Regions from separate parts of the Halalkalibacter oceani genome, predicted to be linked through region 1. Evidence: a T-box and tRNA genes for the amino acid it is inferred to sense, from the RefSeq annotation. Region 1 holds a T-box; the other holds one or more tRNA genes.
The links. The T-box of region 1 lies ahead of tyrS (tyrosine--tRNA ligase). A T-box ahead of a tRNA ligase gene usually reads a tRNA of that ligase, here a tRNA-Tyr.

Region 1 (15,406 bases):
CGAATTTCTCATCGCCCTTTTGTTTTTCTCTACAAAACACAAATATCCTTTATATATTGACAAATTTTTTATTTTTCACGACTTTAATTATGTATTATGATACCATGAAAGTAACACTTTGTACGTTTTTTTCGTGGTTCTTATTTAATTTTAGAAGGAGATTCTACGATGGTACACGATGGACATGTTCACAGCCCCCTTTGTCCGCATGGCACAAAGGATGATTTTGTCGATTATTGCGAGAAAGCCATTGCCCTTGGCATAGAGGGAATCAGCTTTACGGAGCATGCCCCGCTCCCCGCTTCCTTCGATGATCCCACCCCTCAGCAGGACAGCGGCATGAACCCGGCTGATTTACCACGGTATATCGAACACATTCAATTGGTAAAGAGAGAATATAAAGGAAGGCTCAACATTCTGCTGGGCCTTGAGGTTGATTATATTGAAGGATTTGAAAAGGAGACGGCCGACTTTCTGAACGAGGTTGGCCCATTGCTGGATGACAGCATTCTTTCCGTTCACTTTCTCCATCTTCGCGACCGCTATCTTTGTCTTGATTACAGTCCGGATGTCTTTCAGTCAGCGGTTGATTTGCTCGGCTCTACCGCCAAAGTGCACGAGCATTATTATCAAACCGTTTTCGCTTCCATCAAGGCGGATCTGGGCCGCTACAAGCCAAAAAGAATCGGGCATATGACGCTCGCCCGTAAATTCCAAAAACGCTTTCCGGCTCCCGATTCGCAGTTGTTCGCAAAAGAGATCACCCGTATTCTGACAGCCATCCAGCAAAAAGGATATCAGCTGGATTACAATGGCGCAGGCTGCCTGAAGCCGCTTTGCCGTGAGCCTTACCCTTACGCAAGCATCATTGAAGAAGCCGTTCGGCTGAAGATCCCGCTTGTCTACGGCTCGGACGCTCATTCGGCCAATGGGCTGCTCAGTGGCTACGACCAGCTTGCCGCAGCTCCGCTGGCAAAGCCGTAGCTTTTTTCGTCCCGAAACAGGAAGCTTACGCGATTCCTGTTTCGGCCTTGGGCTGACAAAGGGCGGCCTTCACCCATCTTGCAATATGCTCCATATACCGGTCGACGAAATAAGGCTCTTTCGGTGACAGCTGGTACAGCTCCTGAAAATAATGGGGAGTCAAATAAGGCATATTCACCATCGTCCGGATCTGAATGATCACATAGTCGACCGACTGGCGCTGAAACTCTCCTTTTTTCATCCCAAGCTTGATCATTTGCTCGTAATCATGCTTTTCCTTCCGCAAATAAGTTGTCATAATTTCCCTGACAAGAACGGAGTCGAGCGTCATTTCGCGATGTACCATTCGCGCGGTATAATGATTTGTCGCCTGATAAACAAGCAGCTCCCTGATCACCGAAAGCAGACTCTCCTGGACGGAGTTCGTTTGCTGCCTGATCGCTTTATGCATCGTTTGCAAATATCCTTCGAGAAATTGAATCAAAATCTTTTCATAGAGCGCTTTTTTTCCGCCAAAATAGTAGGAAACCAAAGCGATGTTCACATTGGCTGAGGAAGCAATATCTCTGACAGAGGTACCATCATATCCCTGGGTATAAAAGAGTCTGATCGCTGCATCTACCATTTTCTCTTTCGTTGATCCCTTCATGTTTTGTTGTCCCCTTTGTCATAGTCTTCTTCCCCTTCTGCTTCGCCCCGACGCTGATCAATTCCTTCCATAATCCATCGACATTGGCCGAAGAACTTTCTACATTTTTTTCAGTCAAAAACAGACAAAAAGCTTGTCCTGAAAGGTTCACTTGACTAACCTTTCAGGACAAGCCCAGAGCAGTATCCAGCCCCGCCTTTGTAAAGCGGATATTCATTTACGCGCTCGTTATTTCACAACGACACGATTTTTCCCTGTTTCCTTCGCTTCATAAAGAGCGGTATCGGCCTGATTGAACAGCAGCTTCAACGATACTTCGCTTTCTCTTGAGCTCCAATGTGAAATCCCAATCGACACTGTGACGCGGGGACTCGTTTCAATCGCCACGGCTTTGACGATCCGCTCTGCAATCTGCTGCCCAATCTTCACCTCGATATTCGGGAAATAGATGGCCAGCTCTTCCCCGCCCCATCTTGCCGCAATATCTTCCTCGCGAATGTTCCGTTTCATAATATTGGCGACCTGAATGATGATATCATCGCCTACCTGATGCCCGTACGTATCATTGATTTGCTTAAAGTTATCAATATCAAGCAGCAAAAATGTCCCCTGATTCTGCTTGTACATCGACTCTTGAATCCGCTCGTCCAAATGGTTACGCGAAAACAGCTTCGTTAAGTGATCGGTGATCACGAGCCGTTCGAGTTCTTCGTGCAGCATGGAATTGGAAAAAGCCAAGGTGGAATGATGAACCAAAGATTGCAGTAGTTTAAAATTTTCAAAGGTAAAGTGATAGGAGCTTTGATGAACCGTGACAACCATCCCTTTTAGTTCATTGTTCTGAATCATCGGCACCATTAATACTGACTTGTAAAAATCGAGCTGAACATCTTCATGACGCTCCGTATCCCCAATGTAAATCGGGTCTTTATCGCGCTTCACCTTTCTTATTAACGGCTCGAGGGCATCAAGGGAATCTTCATTTTTGAAAAAGGGTGTACTTCCGTCAAGAACGACGGCTTCCCCATTGGCATGGAACATGATGAAACCCACTTCTTCGGCTTTAAATGACTCGATGATCTGCTGCGTCATAAAGTTGATCGTATCCGCCAGGCGCAGATTTGAATTTAACTGGTGTGACGTCTCGTTAATAAGCTGTAAATCATGAATCAGATTTCTCGATTGCTGATAAAGCTCAGCATTTTCTAAAGCGTTCCCTCCTGTATCCGCCAGCATTTGAATGAAGTCAATTTCATACTGCGGCACATGGACATCTTCAGAAGTCATAATTTCCATCACGCCGTAAACACCTTGCTTGCCGCGCAAAGGGGCGTAAAGAATCTTTGAATTGTCCTCCAGTTCTTTATCCACTTGGATTTGGCCGGTTAAATACGCATGCTCCGCTGTACTGTTACCGCTTTCCGTTCCATATTTCAACGGCTTAATGGAGACATTTTCGTTCACTTGCCATTCCTGTGAAAGAAGGAGATGGACGTGGTAGTGAGGATAGGCTCTTTCAATCGCCTCGACAATCTCCCCCAGCACTTCACCAATGTCCATTGTAGAGTGGAATTTCTTCGTTACTTGCAGTAAAATATCCCGCCTTTGTGCTTCCTGGACATCTTTTTCCTGTATATATGCTTTTTCAAGAATCGGTAAAATTTCTTTGATCGACTGCTCGTAGTCATCTTTTGCTTTTTGAGCCTCATGCTCGGTTTCAAACGTAAACAGGAGCAGGGAAACAGGCTTGTTTTCCACTTCTATGGCACAGATGACGTGGTAGTGATAATTGTTTTCAAACAACTGACTGTCTTTTAACAGCACAAACGGCTCCGCACCGATTTTGCTTTCATAGTGCTGCTGTTTAAACACCGCGTCAAAATGATCAAGATCCCAATGAGACGGATAAAACAAAGGAACGAATCGTTCTTCACTTCGCTCGACAATCACTAACTTGCCGGAGCCGCTGTCGTTTTTTTTATAGCAGGTGTTTAACGCATTGGCCAGCGAAGTAAACTCCATTTGATAGCCGGCCAATTCCAGTAATTCATTAATCGGAAACATCTTTTTCTTCTTCAGTCGCTTCGTCGTCAGTCCTGACCCGGTCACAACCCCTTCTAAATAGCTGATAATCGGCTCTTCCTTTGCCGAAGCAGAAAGAACGACACCTAAATATAACGGAGTATCAATATGTTCGTGCGCAGAGAAAGGAACTGCTAGCAAAACAGAGTCTTTACACTTGCATTTTAGCTTTTGTGCTGAAAAGTTGCTTTCAAAATAGGTGAGCGCCTCGTCCATGGAAGGCGGCACATAACCCATCTTGTATGCGGAGAGAATTCTCTCATTTGATGCAATAAAAAAAACAGCAGGTTCAAATAAAGCTGTACTCTTGTTACTGTTTGAGACAAGCTCTTCCAAAAATGGTCTATATTGACTATTGTCGCTGTTTCCATTCAGAATTTTATCCATTCTCTTACACCACCACATAACATGCATGTTAAATGACTCACATTTGCACTGATTTTTAATGATTTCCTTAGCCAAAATTAGTGAAGTAGGAAAATATGCCCCTCCCCCTCATAAATATATGAACCATTTCATTCATTAAATCATCATTCTTTTGGGTCTTTCTACATCTATTATAAAACAACTTATTCCATTTTACTATGTAACTAGAACGTTCCGATACAAAAAATTATGAATTTTTTTATCTCCCTTCTCAATATTCCGCTCTCTTCTTGACATTAAACGTGTAAATTAATATAATGGAATTTGTGTAAAAAGACAGCCAGTGTAAACATACTATGTTTTTCATTTTGTTCCTCGATGCGGCTGCATGAATCGAGGTGCATCTGTAACTTCTAGCTGTCGAAGCGAACATGCATGAAGACAAAATGAACGTAGCTATGAGATTACAATGCGGTTGTTATTTTGCAACAAACAAAATAACAAGGAGGAGTCTATTTATGGCTCGTTATACAGGTCCATCTTGGAAATTATCCCGCCGCTTAGGCATTTCACTAAGTGGAACAGGTAAAGAATTAGCAAAACGTCCGTATGCTCCAGGGCAGCACGGTCCAAACCAACGTAAGAAGCTTTCCGAATACGGAGTGCAATTACAAGAAAAGCAAAAGCTTCGTCACATGTATGGTGTCAACGAGCGTCAATTCCGTCGCACGTTCGATACAGCTGGTAAAATGGCTGGTATCCATGGTGAAAACTTCATGATTCTACTTGAGTCACGTCTTGACAACCTTGTTTACCGCATGGGTCTTGCCCGCACTCGTCGTGCAGCTCGCCAGCTTGTTAACCACGGTCATATCGTTGTTGACGGCAACCGCGTTGATATTCCATCATACCGCGTAAAGCCAGGTCAAACAATCGGTGTGCGTGAGAAGTCCCGCAACCTTGACATCATTAAAGAGGCGTTGGAAGGCAACGACTTCGTTCCTGGTTATGTATCTTTCGATGCTGAAAAGCTTGAAGGCACATACACTCGTCTTCCAGAACGCGCTGAGCTTCCTTCTGAAATTACAGAAGCGCTTATCGTCGAATTCTATTCTCGTTAAGCGATTATAAGGGTCTTACCCCAGCCTGTCGACAAAGTCGACAGGCTTTTTTGTTTAGAACGCTTTTTTAGAAATAGCGATAAATAAACTAATTCAACGAAAAAATCCTATTTTTTATTGTCGAACAGCAATAAACAGCCCCGCCGTCCCAAGGCTTGCAAACATTAGAAATGCAAAAGGGTATGCCGTGCTGTCAATCAATGCTCCTCCGGCCAATGAGCCGAGTGATTGGCCGAGACCGAGCGCCAGAAAAGAAAGGCTGACGCCGATTGAAGGCTCTGCTGGAAACAATCGTGTCGCCCAGATCACGAGCACTCCGGTCAGGGCGATATAGGTGCTGCCAAAGAGCAGCGCGGAGACATACACTGCCACATCAGCTGGAACCGTAATCAGCGCAATCGCCAGCAGCAGCAACAGAAAAACGAGCCGATAGGTCAAGGCCAGACCGATCTTCCCGATGGCGCTGCCCGTCAGTCCGCCGATGATCCCCGAAATCCCCATCACCATCCAAAAAGTAACGCTCTCCGTCGTACTCATCTGATGGACGACCGTTAAATAGCTGCGGGAAAACGTCCAAAAAATCGCAGAGCTGCCGCCAATCAGGAGTGAAGCCAACAGTAGCTCCTTTGCTTTGACGATAATATACCAGGATGCCTTGCTCCCGGCTGTTACGGCTTTCTCTTGCCGTGCCGGAAGAGAAAGCGAGTTCCAGAGAAGCACCGCCAAGGCGATGAGCACAAATAAAAAATAAGCGAGCCGCCAATGTTCGGTAAACAAAAGCGCGACAGGAGCGGAAACGAGCAGGCCGAAACCTGAGCCGCTGTTTATCCACATATTCCCGCGATCCTTATCTGCTTCCTTTAGTGAGATCGTCGCGACCTGACTTAGCGCCGGGGAAGCCCAGCCACTGCCGATCCCCGCAGCAAAAATGCTAATCACAAGCGGGGAGAAGCTTTGTGCCAGCGCAATTCCGCTCATCCCGACGAGCGCTGTGATCCCGGCGGCCTGTATTAAGCGAAAACAGCCGAACCGACGAATCAAAAACGGCGCCGTCAGCAACGCTGCCGAGTAAGAAACATAAGCAGCCGATGCAGCGATCCCGGCGCTGCTTTCCTTTAGCTTGAGGGAAGTCGAAATATCCGGCAAAAACAAGCCAAAGCTGAACCTTGCCAAGGCATAGGTGACAGCAATCATCGCGACACCGGGCCATACGATTTTCCCCATTTTCTCATCTCCTTTTTAGATAGAACGATCACTCTATTTTTAAAGAAAAAAACTAAGCCTTCTCCTATTCCGACTTAGCTTTTTTATCGCTCTCCAGTCTGATTTGTTTAGCGAAAAAGAGACATTCCTCAGCAACTTCATCAAGCGGCCTCGTTTCCGCCAAAGCAGTCGTTCCTTCAAAGAGCAGGGCGAGGCGGATCGCGTTCCGGTTTGTGTAGCCTGCCGCTTGGAAAAAATCGATTAGCGCCTCTTTATGTGCATCGACATAATCGACAATCGCCTGATTGCCATTCGCAAACTCTTCCTTCGCTCTTAAAAACATACAGCCATTCGATCCGTGCCTCCGTGTCCAGAAAAGATGCGCTTCCATCAGCGCCACAGAAGGCTCCCCTTTGGCCTCGTTTAGGCACGCCTTCAAGCTGGAAAAATACCGGGCTTCTCTTCTTTTTAACACTTCCATAATTAAATCCTCTTTCGATTGAAAATGATTGTAAAGCGTCATTAGCGCGACACCGGACTCTGTAACGACTTTCTTCAACCCAATCGCATGAAAACCGTGCTCGTAAAAAAGCCGTTCCGCCTGCTCCAATAAATCTTCTTTTTTCCGACTCATTCCAACCAACCCACCTTTATATAGAACGATCACTCTATTTTTGCATATTCATTCTGCTTTTGCAAGAAAAAGCAATGGCTTCAGGTCTGTTCTCCTAAAGCCATTGCCTTCCTTTTTTTACATGCTTATTTTTACGAACTTGCGCTTTCCGACTTGAATGACCTGCCCGTCCTCGACTTGCAGTTGCAGTTGAACATCGGTTACTTTTTCTTCGTTAATCTTCACTCCGCCGTTTTGAATCATCCGTCTTGCTTCCCCTTTTGAGCTTAGCAGCTTCAGCTCAACAAGCAAGTCGACGATCCAGACCGGGTTGTCTCCAGTCCATTGCGCTTCCGGGATATCGCTCGGCAAAGCACGCTTTTGAAAGACCGTTTTGAAATAGTCGACCGCTTCATCCGCCTCTGCTTTCCCGTGATACATCTCCACGAAGGTAGCGCCAAGACGCATTTTCGCATCGCGTGGGTGCACGCTGCCGTCCTCCAACCCGCGCTCAAGCTCTTCAATTTCTTCCATGGAAAGATTCGTGGCCAGCTTATAGTATTTCACCATCAGCTCATCGGGAATCGACATCGCCTTCCCGAACATTTCATTAGGCGCTTCATCGATGCCGATATAATTGCCGAGTGACTTCGACATTTTCCGTTCCCCATCAAGTCCTTCAATCAACGGCAGCGTCAATGCGACCTGCTTGTCTTTTCCATAGGCTTCCTGCAAATGTCTGCCCATCAATAAATTGAACTTCTGATCGGTTCCCCCCACTTCAATGTCAGATTCCATTGCCACGGAATCATATCCTTGCATAAGCGGGTAGAAGAACTCGTGAATCGAGATCGGTTGCCCCGATTTATAGCGTTTTTCAAAATCATCACGTTCAAGCATCCGGGCCACCGTCATATTGCCGGCCAGCTTAATGACATCCTCAAACGTCAACTCTTTTAACCAGGCTGAGTTATAGTAAAGCTTTGCTTTGTCCATATCAAGAATTTTTCCATATTGCTCGACATAGGTTTCGGCGTTTTTCTTTACTTCTTCATCCGTCAGCTGCTTTCGTGTTTCAGATTTCCCGGTCGGATCACCGATTCTCCCGGTGAAATCACCGATCAGCATTTGAATCTCATGCCCTAATTCCTGAAATTGTCTCAGCTTGTGCAAAACGACCGTATGACCGAGATGAACATCGGGAGCGGACGGATCCATCCCGAGCTTGATTTTCAACGGTTTTCCGGTAACGACGGACTTTTCAATTTTTTGACGAAAGTCCGCTTCCGGAATAATTTCCACAACGCCACGTTGTAAATAAGCAAGCTGACGTTCCACCTCGGCCTGCTGTTCAGCTGTTAACGTTACCTCTTTTTCCATTTGTCTTCCTCCTGTTTCGTTTCACTTTTGCACTAGAGCAGAAAAAAACCTCCTCCCTAAAAAGGGACGAGGTTGTCGCGTTACCACCCTTGTTGAAGAAGTCAGCCTTCTTCCACTTCATTTCAATAACGGAATGTTCCGTTCTTTGCTTATCACAAAGAAAGCTCCAGATTGTATTTCATCGTTGCCTGTGTACTGATTCGCACCACCCATCAGCTCTCTAAAACAGGGAAACAACGATTACTTCGATCCTTCACGGCTTTACCTATATATGCTCTATTTACGATGTTTCTTTTTTACCACAATGATTCACCCCTGTCAATATAACATTCTACATTATTTGCGGTTTTCATATCCTCCATCGACGGCATTATGCTATAATGTTTCTGATATATAGGAGGTTTGCTATGAAACAAGATTCTGCACTTATAGAGAAATTCAAAGCGTTTACAAGAAGGCTCCATGAACTGAAGGTCTTTCGCAAAATCGGGATCACCTATCAGGTCTTCTGGAATCTTTTTCTCATATGTTTAGTCGCAGGCTTTATGTCCCTTTTCTTCATCGGCGGGACAGCGGCCGGATATTTCGCCTCACTTGTCCAGGACGAAACACTCCGCAGCGCCGATGACATGAAAGCAAGGATTTATGACTATGAGGAAACGAGCCAGGTCTTTTTTGCTGATAATGTTTATCTCGGCGAGCTCCCTTCCGAAATTGAACGGCACAAAGTGGCGCTCAAAGACGTGTCCGACCATTTGAAAAATGCGATCATCGCTACGGAGGATGAGTATTTTTATGAGCACGAGGGCATTGTCCCGAAGGCAATCATGCGGGCGACCTTCCAGGAGTTCGCTAATTCTGCTGTGCAAACAGGCGGTAGTACATTGACCCAGCAGCTGATCAAAAATCAGATTTTGACAAGTGAAGTTTCGTTTGACCGGAAAGCAACGGAGATCCTGCTTGCTCTAAGGCTTGAACAATTCCTTGAAAAAGACGAAATCCTTGAAGCTTATTTAAACATCGTACCTTTCGGGCGCAATTCCTCAGGCCGTCATATCGCCGGTGTACAGGCAGCCGCTCAGGGAATATTCGGCGTTGACGCAAAAGACCTTTCCGTCGCTCAGGCCGCCTATATTGCCGGCCTGCCGCAAAGCCCGTTCGGCTATACACCTTTTACCGGAGACGGTTCGATCAAGGAAAATCTCGACCCCGGGCTTAACCGGATGAAAACCGTACTATCGAGAATGCATGAATCGGGCTTCATTTCAGACGCGGAATATCAGGAAGCGTTGCAGTATGATATTCGGGACAATTTAACAGACAGCACACCGGCTCCAATTGATCAATATCCTTATCTCACCTACGAAGTTATGCGGAGGGCGACGGATATTTTAGTCATGCAGCGCTTGGAGGAGGAAGAAATTTCTCTTGATGAACTGAATGAAGAAGAACGGCTTGAAACCTATAACCGGTTCCGCGAGCAGGCTTCAACCAAGCTTAGAAGCGGCGGCTACCGCATCCATACAACAGTGGATAAAAACATGTACATTGCGATGCAGGAAGCCGTGCAAAACGATGCTCTCTTTGGACCAATGAAGGATGGCGAACAGGAGGAAGTCGGGGCCATCCTGATTGAAAATCATACGGGAGCCATTAAAAGCTTCGTCGGCGGAAGAGATGAAGGCAGCGACCTGCAATACAATCACGCTACGCAGGCGTACCGGCAAAACGGTTCGACGATGAAACCGCTGCTCGCTTACGCCCCCGCAATGGAAATCGGCGCGATTCAGCCGGGGATTGTCGTACCGGACACAGAAGCGTACTATTCCGGCGGACAGGAAATCACCAACTTTGACAACCAGCATCAAGGCTTGCTTTCCGTGCGGGAATCGCTTGCCCGCTCACGCAATGTTCCGGCGGTTCGCTCTTTTAAGAGAGTACCGCATGAGCAAGCGCGGGACACATTGCTGAATCTCGGTTTTCGTCTCAGCAATGGCGAGCCGTATGAATCAGCTCCGCTCGGCGCTACAGAAAACAACGTTACCGTCGAACAAAATACAAACGCTTATGCGACTTTCGCCAATGGGGGTACCTATGTGGAATCCTATCTCATTGAGCGAATTGAAACAGCGGACGGGGAATTGGTCTATGAGCACGAGCCTGTTAAACGGGATGTCTTCACCCCGCAAACGGCCTATTTGACACTCGATATGCTGAGGGATGTCCTTCGCCCGGGAGGAACGGCAAGCTCTCTTCCTGGCCGGCTATCCTTTTCGGCCGATTGGGCTGGAAAAACAGGAACAACGAGTAATGTCTATGATTCCTGGTTTGTCGGATTTAACCCGAATGTGACGCTCGGCGTCTGGATTGGCTATGATACGCCGAAAGAGATTCAGCGCACGGTTGGTGGTTTACGTTACGGGCCGCGTACCCAGCAGATTTGGGCTAATCTGGCCAATGCCGCGTACTCTATCAACCCGGAGCTGCTCGCGCCAAGCGAAAGATTTGCGATGCCGGATGGGATTGTTAGACGTTCGATCTGCAGTTTGACAGGTCTCTTGCCATCGACGATTTGCCAGCAGGCTGGCCTTGTTACAACGGATCTCTTTAACGTCAAGTTTCTGCCATCGGAAGCGGATGACAGTCTGGAAAGTGCGCGCTATGTTACAATTGACGGCCAAAACTACCTTGCGTTGTCGTCTACCCCTGCCGAATTCACGGAACAAGGAGTAGCGATCTCAAAGGACTTCCTGGATATCGGCGACCTGTCCAATTATTTGCCGGAGTCGATGCGCAATATTATTCCTGAGCGGGAAGCGCCCAATAATGGACGGACTCCTGGTCCAGTCGGGGGAGTGGCCTTAAATGGCCAAACCTTAAGCTGGAATAAACACCCGGACAATGACATTGTCGGCTACCGGATTTACCGGGCAAGTAACGGCCAGGACAACTATCAGCTTTTAACAAGCGTGCGGGAAAATACAAACACAAGCTTCTCTGTTCAAGGAGGCTCTTATTCGTACTATGTCACGGCCGTAGATGCGGCCGGACGCGAATCAGCGGCCTCAAACACAATAGCCGGCAGCGCGCCGGAACAACCTGACGAACAGCCGGACAACGGAGCGGAAGACTCAGATTCAGCTAACGGAGACAATTCATCTGGCGGTTCTACTAATAATGGGAATGGAAATAACCAGCCGGATCACAGCAACGGAAATGGCACGGATACGCCGGAAGAACCGGCTGAACCTGATGGCAACAACGGAAACGGAAATGGAGGCGGGAACGGAAATAACGGTTCAGGCAATAACCCTCCTCCTAACGATCCGCCGCCTGAGGAAGAGAATAATTAGCTGAATAGCTATGGATTCCAACAGCAAGGCACCAACGGCCTAAAAATAAAAAAGAGCCAGCTGCAAAACTGGCCGGCCAGCATAAGCAGCCATTGTTTCGGGGTGTGGCAAAAGGATTTTTTCCTTTTGCCACACCCCTTTTTTTGTACAGGCTGCCGTCTCGTGATTTGCAACGCTTTATTCCAGGACAGCTCTCCCGCTATCGCTTTAAAGCAAGGAAAGGATAATACTAATCACGACAATTGCCCCTATAATCATTAAAATGGTTCGAATCATATGTTACTACACCCTCTCTTTTGCGACTTTTCCTTGTTACACAGGCTATTCCCCGCCATTCTTAATCATAAACCTTACAGAAAAGTCACAGGGCACAGCCGCAAAAAAGACAACGGATCATCTGTTTTATACGTGAGTCTGATCTGGCCTGCAACGAACAGAAAATACCTCTTCCCTAGAAGAATCAATGACGAAACCCCCACGCAAAAAACGAGGGGATGACAAGTAAGAGCTTGAGACAAAACGAAGGGCTGGGCAAAAGGTATAAGCAACCTTCTGTCCAGCCACTGTATTTGCCGTTAATCCTCCATTGTTGATAAGTCGCCTGTTGGCAGGTCAAGCTCCCAGGCTTTCAGGACACGACGCATAATTTTTCCGCTTCTTGTTTTTGGCAATTTATCCCTGAACTCGATTTCGCGCGGAGCCGCATGAGCCGCTAAGCCTTTTTTGACAAAGTTCCGAATGTCTTCCTTCAGTTCATCCGTTACTTCATAGCCGTCACGTAAAGCGACAAAGGCTTTAATAATCTCACCGCGGACCGGATCCGGCTTGCCGATCACCCCGGCTTCGGCTACAGCCGGATGCTCAACGAGCTTACTCTCCACTTCAAATGGACCGACGCGTTCGCCTGATGTCATGATCACATCATCAATCCGTCCCTGGAACCAGAAGTATCCATCTTCATCCATGTAGGCGGAATCACCGGATACATACCAGCCTTCGATTTCAAAATAGCTTTTGTATTTTTCCTCATTGTTCCAGATTGCCCGCATCATAGACGGCCAGCCTTTTTTAATCGCCAGATTGCCCATCCGGTTCGGCGGAAGCTCATTGCCCTGATCGTCGATAATCGCCGCTTTGACACCAGGAATCGGTTTCCCCATGGAGCCGGGACGAATATCCATCGATGGATAATTACAAATGATCTGCGCTCCCGTTTCCGTCATCCACCATGTGTCGTGAATACGGAGGTCAAACACTTTCTTGCCCCAGCGGACGACTTCAGGGTTAAGCGGTTCTCCAACGCTCAGAATATGGCGCAAGGAGGACAGATCATAATTTTTTACGACTTCATCTCCAGCACTCATCAGCATCCGGAAAGCTGTAGGGGCACTATACCAGACCGAAACGCGGTAGCGCTCCAATGTCTCATACCAGTCCTGCGGGCTGAAGCGTCCACCACGTACGACATTGGTCGTACCGGTCAGCCACGGGCCGAAAATCCCGTAGGAGGTCCCTGTCACCCAGCCCGGATCTGCTGTACACCAGTAAATGTCATCGTCCTTAAGATCAAGCACCCACTTGGCGGTCTGGTAATGCTGAAGCATCGCATTATGCACATGCAGCACACCTTTTGGCTTCCCGGTGGAACCGGACGTATAATGAAGAATCAGGCCATCTTCCCGGTCAACCCATTCAATGTCCAGTTCATCACTTGCCGCGTTCAAGCGCGTTAAAAAGTTCAAGTAGGCGCCATTCTCTTCATACGCTTCATCCACAATTAAAATTGTTTCGAGCTTCGGCAGATCATCGACCGGGACCCGTTCAAGCAAGGTTGGCGTTGTCACTAAAACCTTTGCCTCGCTATCTTCAAGACGATCCCGTACCGCACCTTCCATAAACGCTTCAAAAAGCGGGCCGACAATCGCTCCTAGCTTAATCGCACCGATTGTCGCGAAATATAACTCAGGTGAACGTGGCATGAAAATAAACACCCGGTCCCCTTTTTTCACGCCCGCGTCGCGCAGCACATTGCCGGCTTTATTGGAATACTGTTTCATTTCTTTAAACGTATACTGTTCATCTCTGCTTTTATCACTATAGTAAAGGGCGACTTTCTCTCCCTTATCTTCCTCAACATGACGGTCAATCGCTTCATAGGCGAGGTTCAGCTTGCCGGTTTTGCTCCAGGTGAACTGTTGTTCAACAGTGCTCCAATCAAAAGAAGCAGCCGCTTCTTCATAATTAGCCAGATTACTATTTTTGTTTTCGGATGGAAGCGCTTGCATTTTCATTACACATCTTCCTCTCTCTATGTATTTTCATAACTATTATAATACAGATAGATTCTTTATTCAAATTAAAATTGTTCCAAGGAAAAATCTATGAGAAAATAAACGTATCACCGACCAGATAAAATATCGGGCAAAAATTGAGGTGGGGAAAACAGATCATGATTCACTCCAAAACCTATTATTGTGTAGAAGTTTTATTTGATGGACGCCCTTTGCAAATTGAAGGCCCGGTTCCAGCTGAAAGGCTTGAGACATACGCTTTTCACCCGGGGCTTGTTGCGTTCCGTCCCCCGGAAGAACAAAAGAAAGCGCTGTTGGAGATCGCCGATTTACCGGAAGGTCGCATCAATATTATCCGCGATGATCAAACGGTCGTCGGCTATGTCACTTTCGTTTACCCTGATCCGATGGAACGCTGGGCAGAAGGCAAAATGGAAAACCTGCTTGAGCTTGGCGCGATCGAAGTTGCACCCGACTACCGCGGAGCGCAGCTGGGAAAAAACTTGCTGCGAATGTCGATGCTCGATGATGCGATGGAGGACTACATCATTATTACGACGGAATATTACTGGCATTGGGACTTAAAAGGCAGCGGTCTCGATGTTTGGGAGTACCGCAAAGTAATGGAAAAAATGATGAATGCCGGCGGGCTGGAATGGTATGCTACCGACGACCCGGAGATTTGCTCCCATCCGGCAAATTGCCTGATGGCGCGGATCGGCAAACGGATTTCCGCCGAGTCGTTACAGAAGTTTGACCAGCTGCGCTTTCAAAACCGGTTTATGTACTAGTACAACGAAAGAGGTGGTAATGATATGCTCATTGAACAAATTATGACGCGGGATGTGATCACATTACCTGCTGATGCCACAATTAAAGAAGCGATGCGTTTAATTGAGCTTCATAAAATTAAACATATTCCAGTCGTTGACGATGATGCCCATATTATCGGAATTGTCTCGGATCGTGATATTCGCGATGCAAGCCCCTCAATTTTTCACGCAACCGATCACCTTGAAGACTTTCATAAGCCTGTTTCGACCATTATGAAACGCGATGTGATTACTGCCCATCCGCTTGATTTTGTCGAGGAGATCTCGAATATTTTTTACGAGCATCATATCGGCTGCCTGCCAATTATCGACGACGGAAGATTAGTCGGCCTGATTACAGAAAAGGACGTGCTCCACTCCTTAGTGGAACTGATTGGCGCCAATCAGCCAAGCTCCCATATTGAAATTAAGGTCGAAAATATTACCGGCAAGCTTGCCGATATTGCGACCATCTTCAAACTAAACAAGGTCAATATTACAAGCGTCCTAGTCTACCCACACAAAGACCCGGCTTATAAAGTATTAACCTTC
Region 2 (15,406 bases), on a different contig from region 1:
GAAAGCCGCCTTACCCTCACCACGAATGATAGTCCTTCACCAGTTTACTTTTTATCTTCACTATTTCCGGCTCTATAAAAGTTTTCACTCTCCCTCCTTTTCTATTATGATGTTGCTCTCTACACGCCATTTTCTTGTAAATTCGACAGAGAAATTGTTTTTGGAGTCACGATAGATGCTGCCGATAAGATGGACAGAATTTTAAACTAATAGGATGGATAAATGAGGGCTATAAGGGAAGATTTATCTAAAAAAGGAACAGTGAAAAAGCTGTTCCTTTTTTCGTACTCTGCTTTCTACTCGAGCTAAGCTGCAAACGAATGAAACAAACATTTACCCTTGTGCTTCCGTGTCGATTTGAAAGGTTACGCCAAATTTGTCTGTAACGCTGCCATAGCCGGGGCTAAATGACGTTTCCTGAAACGGCATTTTCACTCGGCCTCCGTCGGTTAAGGCTTCAAAGAACCGCTTGGATTTCTCAACATCATTGGTTGAAATGCAAATAGTGACTTGATTGCCGCTCGTAATGGATGAAGGGCCGGGGGTGTCAGAAAACATCAGGGCCGCTTCTTCAATTTTAATTTTTGCATGGGCAATCAGCTCTTTCAAATCTTCAGAAGGGGAATCCGGCATGTCTCTGTATGTAATAATCGTCAGTACTTCAGCACCTAGGGTTTGTTCATAAAATTGGATGGCTTCCTTAGCATTTCCGTTCATCATTAAATAAGGGGTAATGGTAACCGGCATGATTATTTCCTCCTTACGTTGTATGGTAACTACGGTTGAATTATACCAGCCCACGGGTTACCACCTTTCTTTTATCTTGCTACGTTTGGTGCCACCCATTTATTTTAAGATTTTTCTTCCCGCCAGGCAGTGATAGTCGTTTTTAAGGCGGCATAATTGCCAATTGCCGCATATCCATAAAACCAGCCCATAAATATCCCGACAACGAGGCTATGTCGGTGACTTATAAAAATGGAGATGCCTAATCCCAGGAGCAGGGCGACGGTAGGGACAAATTTTTTAGGCATTTTAAAAAATAGTTTAATGAGTTGAGTTACAAGCATGACGACGGGAACCGCGATGACCGCATCCCAAAAGTTCGTATGAATTGTGGGAAAGTCCAAAATGATCCACCTCCTACCATAATATGTCCACAACTAGATTTATTAAACAATTGGGAAACGCGGACAGAAGGTTGGACGGTGAGCCGGCTTTAGCAAATTAAACAAACGTTTTATTAAAAAGACATAAAACCTGTTATTAAAGGAGGATTGCCTTATTACAGATAATTAATTAAAACAATATTTAGAAAATAGATTGACTAATTGTAAAATGACTGATAAATTTATTGATATATCAGATTCCAAAGGGGGAGTTATATTGAAAATAAGTGATGTGAAATTGACAGTTGTAGGGGTACCAAGACATACCGGCTTTGTAAACAAGCATGTAATTGTTGAAATCATGACGGATGAAGGGGTAACAGGGATAGGCGAAATGTCGGATTTCTCGCATTTGCCGAAGTACGCCGTCGATGTAGTCGATTTGGAAAATGTCCTGAAATCAATGTTACGTGGGCAAAATCCATTTGACCTGACACTGATTAACAACGTTCTCTCTGAAAACTACCCGGCAGTCATGTACTATTACGAGAAAGGCAGCTTTATTCGCAATGGAATTGATGCCGCGTTACATGATCTGTGCGCGAAATATTTACATGTTTCCGTCGCTGAGTTGCTCGGTGGCCGATATCAGGAAAAAATTAAAGTGTGCTATCCAATATTCCGCCATCGTTTTATCGAAGAAGTAGAGGAAAATATTGCCGTAGTTCGAAAGCGCTTACAGGAAGGGTTTGATGTATTTCGCCTGTATGTTGGAAAAAATGTTGATGCAGACGAAGCATTTTTGGCCAGGGTAGCTGAAGAATTTGGTTCAAAAGTCAAAATTAAATCAATCGACTTCAGTCATCTATTAGATTGGAAGGAAACACTTAGAATTGTGAAGCGTCTGGCAAAGTACGACTTTGAAATGATTGAAAGTCCAGCTGTTCGTAATGATTTCGAAGGGCTACGTCAATTTCGGCTGAAAGTCGATCATCCAGTTAGTGAGCATGTGTGGGATTTTCGTCAGCAATATGAAATGATTCGCCATGATTCCGTTGATATTTTCAATATCTCACCAATTTTTATCGGTGGAATTAGCGCTGCCAGAAAAGCGGCTGCGGCAGCCGAGGTTGCCGGTAAAGCCTGCCTGCTCGGGACAACGCAGGAATTATCAATCGGTACTGCGGCGATGGCGCATTTAGGCAGCTCTTTAGTCAACCTGACATATACATCCGATCCGACCGGTCCGAAATTATACACGGATGATATTGTGAAAAAGCCGGTTCAATATGAACAGGGCTATCTGCTCGTGCCTGATCGCGGCCTCCCTGGGCTGGGAATGGAGCTTGATTGGGAGCGAATCGAGCGCTTGCGGGTTCCCGATTTAAGCTGGGGGAATGTCAGCGTACATCAACTTCAGGATCGAACATCCTAAATCTTTTTTTACTGTTTATGAAATATCATATATCAATTTATTATTAGGAGGGGTTTCATTGATGAAAAAGAGACTATTGCTTCTGTTGCTTGCTGTCGGCCTTGTGCTTGTTGTCGCTGCTTGTGGGTCTGCGAATGAGACAAACGAACCAGCGCCGGAAGCTGGAGAAGAGAATGAGGCGCAAAGCGGGGAAGGGGAAGAGGAAACTGCCGGGAATGGAGAGCAAATGATACTTCGTTACGGAGAGCTGAATCCGGATGATCACCCAATTACAGAAGGAGCCTATGAATTTGCTCGTCTTGTGGAGGAAGCGACTGACGGCAGAATTAAAATAGAAATATTCTCGGCAAGTGCCTTAGGCTCAGAAAGAGAACAATTACAGTCAGTCCAGGCTGGAGGCTTGGATTTCTTCCGGCCCAACTCAAGTGCTTTAACAGATTTTGGTGCGGATCCGATGGGAGTGCTTGCCTTGCCATTTATTTTTGAAAATCGTGAGCATCAATGGAATGCGTTGAATGGTCCGGCAGGTGAGGAAATTCTTCAAAGTGTCGAAGAATTCATCGGCGGAATGAAAGGCTTAACCTATTATGATGACGGAGCGAGACATATGTTCACTCAAGGGAGCGCAGTTGAATCGGTTGAAGATATGAGCGGGCTGAAGATCCGTGTGCCTGAGAACGCCATTTTTATGGATATGATTTCAGCGTTTAATGCTGACCCGACCCCAATTAACTATGCTGAGTTGTATAGCGCTCTGCAGACCGGGATTGTGGATGGCGCGGAAAATACAATCGCCGGCTATTTAACAAACTCGTTTTACGAAGTGGCAGAGAATTTCTCATTAACAAGCCACGTTGCGAGTCCCGGAGTCGTCGTTGTATCAGAGATGACATGGAATAAGCTAAGTGCGGAAGATCAGGCGATTATCGAGGAAGCAGCACAGCAATCGTCAGAATTTGTCCGCACGCAAACAGAAAAATTTGAGGAAGAAGCGCTGGCAGAGCTCGAGGAATTAGGTGCAAATATTATTCAATTCGATGATCTGTCAAGCTGGCAGGCTGAAGTAAGCGGACTGTATGACACATATGGCGGAGATTTTGCCGATCTGATTGAATCGATTCGGGCAACGGAGTGACGTGGTTATCAGAGTCCAGAAGTAGGGAATGCGCGAGAATGTGGGTAGGAATGAGCTTCCTGCCCGCCCGTGCATAAGCTTGGTGATCAGGCAAGATGGAGGTGAAAGAAATGGATACGCTTTCCCGATATGCAACGTTAATTGTTGAGTATTTTTCTAAGGCGATGCTTGCTCTTTTGGTGATCATTGTGAGCTGGGTCGTATTTGGCAGGTATGTGTTAAGTACGACGCCGGCGTGGGGAGAGGAATTAGCGAAAATAGTAATGGTCTGGGTTGCCCTGACAAGTGCGAGTATGGCAATTCGGACGGATACTCATTTACGATTATCGCTGCTTGATTTTATTTTACCTGAAAAATATATGAAGGTGGTTCATTGGCTTGTGCTTTTGTTGATGGGGGCGTTCGCGATCTTTTTTATTATAGCTGGTATCCAGCTTGTGCAATTAACAAGTACGAACACATTGCCAGGTTTGCGAATTTCCTCGTCGTGGTTGTATTTAGCGGTTCCTGTTTCAGGGGTGGCGATGCTTGTGCAAATTATTGATAGAGGGAGGAGGATGCTGTGATTAACGACATAACGGCTGTGTACCTTTTGATTGGAAGCTTTTTTCTCTTAATCTTTTTGCGGGTGCCGATTGTGTTCGCGCTCGGAATTTCTTCGATTATGACGGCGTGGTATTTAGAGCTGCCTTTGATGATGATCGCGCAAAGCATTGTTGGCGGGATTAATGTCTTTGTTCTTCTGGCGATCCCCTTCTTTATCCTGGCCGGGGAATTGATGTCCCAGGGTGGTATTTCCTCGCGCCTTGTCCAATTGTCACAGGCGCTTGTCGGCCGATTCCGCGGCGGCCTGGCGATGGTTAATATTCAGGCGAGTATGTTTTTTGGCGGCATCTCGGGTTCTTCAGTAGCGGATACGTCGTCGATCGGCTCGGTGATGATTCCGATGATGAAGAAAAACGGTTACGAGGCTGATTATGCAACAGCGGTGACCGTGGCGAGTTCGGTTCAGGGGGTGCTCATTCCGCCGAGTCATAATATCATTTTATATGCGCTTGTTGCCGGCGGAGGCGTGTCGATCGGTCAGCTGTTTTTAGCCGGTCTTGTCCCGGGTGTGTTTTTAGGAATAGCCCTTATGGTATTCAGTTATTTAGTTGCGTTAAAGCGTAAGTATCCAAAAGGAGAGCCGTACACGTTAAAAGGGACGCTTGTGGCACTGCGTGATTCGCTTTTAGGATTAATGACAGTGCTGATCGTGGTTGTTGGTGTTGTCGCTGGGATTTTCACTGCGACAGAGGCGGCGGCGATTGCTGTTGTGTATGCGCTTTTTGTAACATTTGTCATTTACCGTGAAATTCCATTTTCGCGAATGAATCTCATTTTAAAAAACACGCTTGGAACGATTTCAATTGTGTTCATTTTGATCGGTACGTCGAGTGCGTTTGGGTATTTAATGAATTATTTGAATGTGACCAGCTTTATTGGGGAAGCGTTGTTGAATGTGTCTGATAGTAAAGTGGTCATCCTGCTGCTCGTTAATTTGATCATGCTTGTGTTAGGAACGTTCATGGATATGGCGGCGTTAATTTTACTCATTACGCCTGTCCTCCTTCCGGTTGTCACGGCAGTCGGGATGGATCCGGTTCACTTTGGTGTCGTGATGATGCTGAACCTTGGAATTGGCTTGCTTACTCCTCCGGTGGGAGGTACTCTTTTTGTAGGAAGTGCCATCGGCGGTGTTTCCATTGAAAAGCTCAGTGTGACGATGCTGCCATTTTACTTCGTTATGATTGCTGTTTTGTTGATCATTACCTTTATTCCGGAAATTGTCATGTTTGTTCCGAGTCATTTTATGAAGTAAACAGAAAGGGAGGTTCATATGAAAGTAGCAATTGTAACCGGGGGAGGCTCCGGGATTGGCCGTGCGGTAGCGCTGGAGCTTGCCAAAGAGAACTATGCGGTAGCGGTGGCAGACATTGAAGAAACCAAAGCACAACAAGTCGCCGCAGCGATTGAAAAAGAAGGCGGCGAGGCGATTGCTCTTCAGGTCGATATTAAAGAGGAATCTGCCATTCAGGAAATGGTCGAAAACGCATATCAGCGGTTTGGCCGGTTAAATGTATTAGTTAATAATGCCGGCATTAATTTTACACACAGCGTGGAAGACTGTACCGTTGAGGAATTTGATGAATGTATCGCGGTTAATTTTCGCGGGCATTACCTGGCATCAAAATATAGCATCCCGTATTTAAAAGAAGAAGAAAATAACGCAATTATCCACATTTCGTCCACACATGCGATGCGTACCCAGCCGCGTTTCTTTCCTTATAACGCGTCAAAGAGTGCAATTCTGGCGATGACGAGAAGCATGGCGATTGATTTAAGTGCGTATCGCATTCGCGTCAACGCCATCTGCCCCGGCTTTATCAAAACAAATATATTATCACCGGACATTTATCAAGAAGATGGGGCCTATATGAAAAAAATAATGAAATACCATCCGAGTGGAAGAGTGGGGAATCCGGAAGATGTCGCGTATGCGGTTGCTTTTCTGGTTTCCGACAAAGCTGCTTTTATTAATGGTGAGACGCTTGTGATCGATGGAGGGAGAAGTGCTCTCACATATGATCTGGGCGGCATCAATGATTGATGACAACCGGAAGGGAGCGAGATGAAGTGGGGCAAAAAGACCGGCTTTTGTATGTTGGAACGTTTACAGACAAGGAAAGTGAAGGGATTTATCTTTATCATTTTAATGAGGAAAGCGGAGAACTGCGCTATTACGATGTCGTGAAGCAAGTAGCGGATCCATCCTTTATAACGCCCGGTCCAGATCACACGCTTTATGCCATCAACGCCTTATTTGAATATAAAGGCGAGCCGACCGGGGCTGTCAGCGCCTTTTCCATCGAACGCGAGTCAGGCAGGCTGACCCTGTTAAATGAGCGATCTTCCCGCGGGAGGCGTCCTGCTTATGCTTTTGTTGACCGCTCAAAGAACTATGTGCTGCTTGCCAATTATGGTGAAGGAAGTGTTGTCGTCTTTCCGATTTTAGCTGATGGCCGATTAGGAGAGGCAACGGATGTCGTCCAGCACGTCGGAGCAAGCGTCCATCCGAGACAGGAAGGGCCGCATGCCCATTCGATCATCACTGATCCGAGCAATTCATTTGCATTGGTAGCCGATCTCGGGACGGATACGGTTTATGTGTATCGATTTGATGCCGAAAAGGGCAAGCTGGAGCCGCACCGCCGTTATAAGGCAGCGGCGGGTGCCGGTCCGAGGCATCTCGCTTTTCACCCTTCTAATCGCTATCTCGTTATTGTTCACGAGTTGAATTCGACGATGACAAGCTACCGGTGGACAGAAGAGAGTGGCGAGCTGACGGAGCTGGAAACGGTCTCGACGCTCCCACATCAAGCGGACATTGAAAACACGGCGGCTGAAGTGAAGTTTTCCGCTTGTGGCCGGTTTCTCTATGCGACAAACAGGGGAGATAATAGTATCGTTTTCTATACATTTCAGGAGGAGACAGGCAAGCTGCGTTATGTAAATCATTATGACTGCAAAGGAGAGGTGCCGCGACATTTCACATTCTCTCCTGAAGTGAAGTTTTTGCTAGTCGCCAATCAGGAAAGTGATTCAATTGTTTCGTTTCACGTTAACGAGGAGACAGGGGAATTAACCTTTACCGGGAATGTGACGAAAGCCCCTACCCCTGTGTGCTTGCTGTTTTTATGATAAGTCTGTCCTGCTTTTCGCACATTTACAACCGCCAGCAGCTATGATAATATTTGATATATCAATTGGACGAATGGAGATGTCTAGTATGAATAAAGAGTCAGCTGAACAGTCTTTTGAAAAGCTTATTTCTACTAGAACTCGAAATGTGAAATCATTAAGAGAAGTAGTGGTCGAATCATTGCGAGAGGCGATTGTAAGAGGGCAAATCAAAAGCGGTGAGCATTTAAAGGAGCGGGATCTTTCCGAGAAGCTCGGAATCAGTACGACACCGATCAAGGAGGCTTTTCGAATTTTAGGGAACGAGGGATTGGTTGTGACGATCCCTCGAAAAGGGACGTATGTCTCAGAATATGTCGATACGAATATTGAGGAAGTTCTTCAATTACGGGCAGTTGTAGAAGGTTTGTGCGCGAAGTTTGCCGCGGCAAAGGTGAATGACCGGCAAGTTGATAAATTAAAGGCGCAGCTCGCTCTCATGGAGGAACTTTTTGAAAAAAGGGATATTGACGCGCTTGTAGAAGAGAATACGAGATTCCATTCCCTCATTCGGGAGATTGCCAACAATCCGATGGTGACCAACTTACTGAACAATATTTCAAGCTTTGAGACAGCCTTTCGCAAAAGAGCCCTTACAGAGAAAGATGAAATGAAGGATGGTTACTTAGAGCATAAGGCAATTCTGCAAGCGATTATTGAGCGCAATCCTGAACGAGCAGAAGAATTAATGAAACGACATATCAACAGAACGTTGACCAATGTCTTAAAGAAATAATGCTTTATTTCTTTAAGTTTTTATTGATATATTAAATTTCATTTATTGCTTCAGCTCATGAAAAGATGAAAATGGAGGCAAAAAAATGGACTATCAATCATTTGGAAAGAAGTTCGAGGATATTTCAGGCATTACAATTACTCCTTTCAAAGAAGGGTCGAAAGAAATTGATTGGAACGGTGTAAAAGAAAATGTGGAGTTTTTGATTAACCGGGGAGTTAATGTGCTTGTTCCCTGTGGAAATACGAGTGAGTTTTATGCGCTGACATTAGAAGAAGTGAAAGAAGAAATCAGATATGTCGTTGAATGTGCCAATAAGCGTGCTACCGTTTTGGCCGGGGTCGGTTATTCGGTTGCGACGGCGATTGAACTGGGCAACTATGCGAAGGATGTCGGAGCTGATTGCATCATGATTCATATGCCTGTTCACCCTTTTATGACCGATGACGGGGTGGTGGATTATTTTAAATCGATTATTGAAAATGTCGATTTGCCGGCCGTGATTTATTTTAAAAATCCAGCTATCTCAGATCGGGTGTTGGAGGAACTGTCCTCACTGAAAAGGTTAGTTGCGGTTAAATACGCGATTAATGATTTGCCGCGCTTTGCTAGAACCGTTCATTCGATCCCCTCCCATCATAACATTACGTGGGTATGCGGGATCGCAGAAAAGTGGGCGCCATTCTTTTTCCATGCTGGCGCCAGAGGCTTTACATCGGGATTGGTCAATCTTTATCCTGAAAAATCACTCGAACTGCTTGCCGCATTAAAAAAGAACGATGAAACGAAAGTATGGAGCGTCTGGAATGAAGTACTTCCTTTTGAAAACTTACGGGAAAAATACAACAGCGGTGTCAATGTAGCGATTGTCAAGGAAGGGATGCGACAAATCGGTTTAAACCCGGGCGTCACGAGAGAACCTGTCAGCCCATTAAGCGCCGAAGACAAAGCTGCCGTCCGCACCTTGATTCATCAGTGGAACCTTGATATTCCCAAGCAACCACAATAGATCGCGATAAAAAGAAGGCTCAATGTTGCTGATTGATGAGCCTTCTTTTTGCATTAAGAAAGTATAAAAACCTTCGCGTTGATTCGGACAGGCCCCCGGTCCGCGCGTTACACGGATGGCAGAAGCCCCCGTTTTCAGCGATTTCGAAACGATTGTAATCGATTTGCATCCCTTTCTAAGAAAAATTATACAAAGGGGGTTGTCTTTAAAGTTTATTTTTTATATAATATTTTTTGTCAGTAAGAAAGAGTTGTATTTTGGCCCGTTGGTCAAGTGGTTAAGACACCGCCCTTTCACGGCGGTAACACGGGTTCGAATCCCGTACGGGTCACCATTTGCCGGAGGATTAGCTCAGCTGGGAGAGCACCTGCCTTACAAGCAGGGGGTCGGCGGTTCGATCCCGTCATCCTCCACCAGCATACATAGGGATAAAAGCCAACATGCTACATATACTATGCCGGTCTAGCTCAATTGGTAGAGACGAGCAAAAGCATCGTCGAATAAACGGCGAGTTGTCTCGACGCAGCGCGCATCGGAGCAAAAGCTGTCAAGAGGAAGAGACACAGTCTCAGCATAAAGTAAGGAACACTATCCATATTATGCCGGTCTAGCTCAATTGGTAGAGACGAGCAAAAGCATCGTCGAATAAACGGCGAGTTGTCTCGACGCAGCCCGCATCGGAGCAAAAGCTGTCAAGAGGAAGAGACACAGTCTCAGCATAAAGTAAGGAACACTGTCTATAACATGCCGGTCTAGCTCAATTGGTAGAGCAACTGACTTGTAATCAGTAGGTTGGGGGTTCAAGTCCTCTGGCCGGCACTCGAATGATTGTGGAGGGGTAGCGAAGTGGCTAAACGCGGCGGACTGTAAATCCGCTCCCTCCGGGTTCGGCGGTTCGAATCCGTCCCCCTCCACCATTTTCGTTGGGCTATAGCCAAGCGGTAAGGCAACGGACTTTGACTCCGTCATGCGCTGGTTCGAATCCAGCTAGCCCAGCCATTTTTTTATAACCAAGTAGGTAGCTCAGTGACGAGCGAAAGCATCGTCGAAAAGACTTCGAGTTGTTCCGACGCAGCCGGCATCAGAGCATAGCTGGGAAGAGGAAGGAACAGGTGGAGACAACGGAGCAAAACATCGTCCGGAAGCACCATGAGAAGCGACATTGAAACACACATCGGGAGCCATTAGCTCAGTGACGAGCGAAAGCATCGTCGAAAAGACTTCGAGTTGTTCCGACGCAGCCGGCATCAGAGCATGGCTGGGAAGAGGAAGGAACAGGTGGAGACAACGGAGCGAAACATCGTCCGGAAGCACCATGAGAAGCGACATTGAAACACATCGGGAGCCATTAGCTCAGTGACGAGCGAAAGCATCGTCGAAAAGACTTCGAGTTGTTCCGACGCAGCCAGCATCAGAGCATAGCTGGGAAGAGGAAGGAATAGGTGGAGACAACGGAGCGAAACATCGTCCGGAAGCACCATGAGAAGCGACATTGAAAGCACATCGGGAGCCATTAGCTCAGTTGGTAGAGCATCTGACTTTTAATCAGAGGGTCGAAGGTTCGAGTCCTTCATGGCTCATGCTTGTACAAGAGCATCTATTGCAAAAACGGGGCCTTAGCTCAGCTGGGAGAGCGCCTGCCTTGCACGCAGGAGGTCAGCGGTTCGATCCCGCTAGGCTCCATCGTGAATACTAAACACACCTTTAGCGGATTAGGTCTTGGCCTAATGACCGCTGAAGGTGTGTTTTTGTCTGCTATATTGATTGCTTTACCGATGATCCCAATCTAAATAATGAAGGTAAATGGATTTCCAGTAGGTCGTTTACTTTAAGGGAACGGCAAAGCCGGGGAGCCGGGTGCTACGCTTTTACGAAGTTTACCCAACTTTGATGATAACAAGACCCGAAGTACTTATTGTTGGTCGTCTTACCGTGTGTGGCCCACGGTTTTCCTTGTATCTATTTTCGAGGTTTCTAAAATTGCGCCTGCCGCCTACTCCAGATGGCGTGTTTGAGGCGGGAGTGATCTCGTCAAGTTATTGTACTTGTTTAACAGCTGATCGAGCTTCTTGCTGAAGCAGACCATTGGAGCTGAAGGAAGCGGGTTGGTTTTCGCTTTCTCGTTTAACAGCTGGCGGTAATGTTCAATTTCCGCAAGTAATTGTTTTTCCGTGCTCATTCCAAGCCACCCTCTCTACAAGTCGTAAGTACGCTTTTTATATTACTTACATACCCTAATATTTAGTAAAAAAAACACTAATGGCTAATCTGATTTAGGCAAAAGGTATGTTATGATAGAAAGATCAGATTTCATAAAAAATAATGAAACGGAAGACGGAGCTTATCCGTATATAAGTCAGAACGAATGTGGGTAGGGATAGGAACATGGAAACGATAGTAAAAAGGTTAATCCGGGAAGTGAGGAAAGGTGATCAACAGGCGTTTGAGGAAATCGTCGAGCTTTATAAAGACAAGATATACCAAGTTTCCTATCGAATGGTAGGGAATGTGCATGAGGCACAGGATATCGCGCAGGAGGCTTTTCTGCGGGCCTATACAAATATTGATCGTTTTGACAGTAATCGTAAATTCTCTACCTGGTTATTCCGGATCGCCACCAATGTAGCGATTGATCGTTTACGCAAGAAGAAACCCGATTTTTACCTTCAGGAACAAGTAAAAGGTTCTGATGGGTTAACCTTGGAATCCCAGCTTGCTGCTGATACGGAATTGCCTGAGGATCAAGTTGTAACACTTGAAATGCAGGAGTGGGTTCAATCGGAAATCAACCAGCTCCCGCCGAAATATCGGACTGCAATTATTTTAAAATACATTGAAGATCTATCCATTAATGAAATAAGTGAAATTCTTGATATGCCTCCATCCACAGTGAAGACGAGAATTCATCGCGGCCGGGAAGCATTGAGAAAAAGAATGCGTCATGTGTAGGAAGGAAGTGTTTATGAGTGAAATGTGAAAAGCATTATGAGGAGTTAATACAAGCCTTCCTTGATGGTGAAGCCACACAAGAAGAAAAAGAACAGTTAGATGCTCATTTGGCACAATGTCCTTCCTGTCGTCAGCGTTTTACTGAGCTGAAGAAGGTCATTGCCTTTGTCCAAAGCTCATCTCATATTGAAGCCCCGTCTGGATTTACAGCAGGTGTTATGGCAAGATTGCCGGAAAAAAAATCAACGTCAAAGTGGAAGCAATGGACGAGAAGCCATCCTTTGCTCGTTTCAGCAGCTGTCTTCTTTTTGCTCATGTCAATCAGCATCTCGTCTCTCTGGCAGGGCGATGACGAGCAGGTCGTCGTCACGGGGCCGGGTCATGTGATTATTGATCAGGATAAAGGCAAGGTGATTGTGCCGGAAGGTGAAGTGATTGAAGGAGATCTTGTCGTGCGTAACGGAACGCTTCAGATTGATGGCGAGGTGCAGGGAAATGTCCTGCTCGTGAACGGGGATGCGTACTATGCTTCTGCCGGGCATGTGTCGGGAGAGATTGAAGAGGTCAATCAGGTGCTTGAATGGGTCTGGTATCATATAAAAGGATTTTTTAAAGAAGTCGTTGCGATCGTGAAATGATTGGGCGAAATAAAGAAGGATATCTCAAAGAAAACAATCTATTGGGGTATCCTTTTCTATTGATCTGAATAGCTTCATAAAGAGGCCTGCAGCCGGCAGAGAAAGTTTCCCGCGAATAATCTTTGTCAAACTTTGCTAAGCAGGGGTTATTCAAGCTATAATGAAACCTGTGACAGATGATAAGTCGCCTATGGATAGATTGATAAAATGACCGTATTGAGACCGGTATTAAAAAACGGATGAAGTCTCATCAATTGCTTAGTCGAAACGTGTGATCTATGTATTTCGTAAGGGCTTCTCAAAAAAGCCTTTTTAAAAGGTGAAAAAATGAAGCGGTTGTTCTGCGCTGCACAAAGGTAACGGGACAGCAAAATCTGCCCCTACTTGCTTTAAAACAATCGTGCGGACCACATTCCCCGCTTCGTTGATGCTTTTTTGGAACAGCATCATGTATGATAATGGTTTGGAGGAAGAGCCATGTTTTCATTTGAAGATTTTAGTTTGCTTAATTATATCGGGCAAATTGTAGATATATTAGTCGTCACCTACGTAGTCTATAAGGCGATCATGATTATTCGCGGTACGAGAGCCGTACAGCTGCTGAAAGGAATTACCGTTATTCTCGCTGTCTGGTTTCTCAGTAAGTTTCTCGGGCTGCGAACATTGGAATTTCTAATGACGCAGACCGTTACATACGGATTGCTGGCGATTATCATTATTTTTCAGCCGGAGCTTAGACGGGCGCTTGAACAGCTGGGGAGAGGACGATTATTTGCGAGCAGAACGATTCCACAGGATGATACAGTGAAAAAAGCGATTGCCGCGATTGTAAAAGCTTCCACCTACATGGGAAAGCGGCGGATCGGGGCGCTGATGTCGCTTGAGCGTGAGACGGGGATGAATGATTACGTCGAGACAGGGATTGCAATGAATGCCAACTTGACGGCGGAACTGCTGATCAATACGTTTATTCCGAATACGCCGCTTCATGATGGGGCGGTCATCATTAAGGATGAAACAATTTTAGCCGCAGCCTGTTATTTGCCGCTTTCTGAAAATCCGTTTATTTCAAAAGAACTCGGTACGAGACACCGGGCGGCGCTCGGCGTAAGTGAAGTGACCGATTCGATCACGATTGTTGTGTCGGAGGAAACAGGAAATATTTCGCTCACGAAAAATGGTGAGCTGCATCGCGACCTTGACGAAGAACAGCTGAGAGGTCTGCTTGAACAAGAACTATTAGTGGAAGGCAAGCAAACAACCACTTCACGCTGGCAGTGGGGGGGAAAGAAAAATGGATAGACTGTTTAATAGTCATTGGTTCGTTAAGATTATTTCTTTCTTTATTGCGCTAATGCTCTTTACGATGGTAAACCTTGATGATCTAACAAGTCAGCCAGGCGTTCTGCCGACAATCAGTCCGGCTACATACACGCTGGAAGAGGTCGAGCTTAGTGTGCTCTATGATGAAGAGAATTACGCCGTTATTGATCAAACGGAAAGCGTCAGAGTCAATCTGAGAGGGCCGCAAAGTGAAATCATGCTGTTTCAGTTAACGCGGCCAACATATGAAGTGTTTGTCGATGTGAGCGAGCGCGAGGAAGGTGTGCATACTCTTAATGTTCAGCACCGCGGGTTTCCTGAGGAACTGACTGTCTCAATCGTTCCGCAATTTGCCCGCGTTGAGCTTCAGGAAAAACAAACGATTTCTCTTCCTGTTGAAGTTGAACTGCTGCATGCGGAAGAAGTGACAGAGGGCTATACAGTGGGAACGCCGATTGTGAATCCAATCAATGTTGATGTCAGAGCGGCACGGAGCATCGTCTCCCAGGTCGATTCAGCGAAAGTATTTATTGATGTCGCTGGGGCTGACAAGATGATCGAGGAGACAGGGCGGGTGACGCTTTACCAGGCAAACGGTGAAGAAATAGAGCTTGAGCCTGAGCCATCCGTTGTTGACGTCCGCGTGCCGATTACAAGCCCGAATCGGGAAGTTCCGGTGCGCGTCGGCAGAGAAGGTGAGCTTCCGGAAGGGCTCAGCATTCAGGAGGTTCGGCTTGAGCCGGGCGAGGTAACCGTTTATGGTCCGCTGGAGATTATTGATCAGTTACAGGTGATTGAGTTAGGAAATCTTAATTTGAATGAAATTACCGAAAGTGGCAGTTACGAATGGCAGGTTCCCGTTCCACCTGGAGTAGAACAAGTATCGCCTGAGGTCGTGACGGTCACAGTAACAGTGGATCAGGAACAGGAGAGAGAGCTTGCGAACGTTCCAATTGAGATCGTCGGTTTAGCAGATGGCCAGACGGCGACGCTGGCTGAAGCTCCCACTGCTGTCCTGATCGCATATGGAACAGCAGAAATAGTGGAACAGTTGGATATAGAGGATATTCAGGCATATATCGATATCAGTAATTTTCAAGAAGGGGAACACGAAGCAGAGCTGCAAATCAACGGCCCTTCCAATGTCCGCTTCCAGCCTGTTCAGGCAACGATTCCGGTGATAATACGTAATGATGTGATTGAAGGAGAGAATGAATAATGGGAAATTATTTTGGTACGGATGGAGTAAGGGGAGTCGCAAATACGGAGCTGACGCCGGAGCTTGCTTTTAA

Region 2: it encodes a tRNA-Tyr, which carries the amino acid that the T-box ahead of tyrS (tyrosine--tRNA ligase) is inferred to sense. The anticodon was not compared.

The regions. Positions count from the first base shown of each region.
Region 1 covers NZ_JBEPKD010000007.1:78,993-94,398, reverse strand. The annotation lists gene hisJ (histidinol-phosphatase HisJ) at 169-984, shown strand; gene refZ (forespore capture DNA-binding protein RefZ) at 1,010-1,633, opposite strand; gene ABMB67_RS10115 (sensor domain-containing diguanylate cyclase) at 1,862-4,102, opposite strand; gene rpsD (30S ribosomal protein S4) at 4,600-5,202, shown strand; gene ABMB67_RS10105 (MFS transporter) at 5,317-6,426, opposite strand; gene ABMB67_RS10100 (TetR/AcrR family transcriptional regulator) at 6,491-7,039, opposite strand; gene tyrS (tyrosine--tRNA ligase) at 7,157-8,398, opposite strand; T-box leader at 8,458-8,664, opposite strand; gene ABMB67_RS10090 (transglycosylase domain-containing protein) at 8,806-11,751, shown strand; gene acsA (acetate--CoA ligase) at 12,327-14,042, opposite strand; gene ABMB67_RS10080 (GNAT family N-acetyltransferase) at 14,201-14,833, shown strand; gene ABMB67_RS10075 (acetoin utilization AcuB family protein) at 14,858-15,406, shown strand, end outside.
Region 2 covers NZ_JBEPKD010000037.1:4,265-19,670, reverse strand. The annotation lists gene ABMB67_RS22080 (VOC family protein) at 334-747, opposite strand; gene ABMB67_RS22075 (hypothetical protein) at 852-1,130, opposite strand; gene ABMB67_RS22070 (mandelate racemase/muconate lactonizing enzyme family protein) at 1,387-2,544, shown strand; gene ABMB67_RS22065 (DctP family TRAP transporter solute-binding subunit) at 2,606-3,679, shown strand; gene ABMB67_RS22060 (TRAP transporter small permease) at 3,790-4,245, shown strand; gene ABMB67_RS22055 (TRAP transporter large permease) at 4,242-5,540, shown strand; gene ABMB67_RS22050 (SDR family NAD(P)-dependent oxidoreductase) at 5,559-6,329, shown strand; gene ABMB67_RS22045 (lactonase family protein) at 6,356-7,420, shown strand; gene ABMB67_RS22040 (GntR family transcriptional regulator) at 7,509-8,195, shown strand; gene ABMB67_RS22035 (dihydrodipicolinate synthase family protein) at 8,281-9,204, shown strand; tRNA gene ABMB67_RS22030 (tRNA-Glu) at 9,464-9,538, shown strand; tRNA gene ABMB67_RS22025 (tRNA-Val) at 9,545-9,620, shown strand; tRNA gene ABMB67_RS22020 (tRNA-Thr) at 9,951-10,023, shown strand; tRNA gene ABMB67_RS22015 (tRNA-Tyr) at 10,037-10,121, shown strand; tRNA gene ABMB67_RS22010 (tRNA-Gln) at 10,129-10,203, shown strand; tRNA gene ABMB67_RS22005 (tRNA-Lys) at 10,712-10,784, shown strand; tRNA gene ABMB67_RS22000 (tRNA-Ala) at 10,815-10,887, shown strand; gene ABMB67_RS21995 (aspartyl-phosphate phosphatase Spo0E family protein) at 11,198-11,383, opposite strand; gene sigW (RNA polymerase sigma factor SigW) at 11,590-12,153, shown strand; gene ABMB67_RS21985 (zf-HC2 domain-containing protein) at 12,171-12,791, shown strand; gene cdaA (diadenylate cyclase CdaA) at 13,269-14,093, shown strand; gene ABMB67_RS21975 (CdaR family protein) at 14,086-15,333, shown strand; gene glmM (phosphoglucosamine mutase) at 15,333-15,406, shown strand, end outside.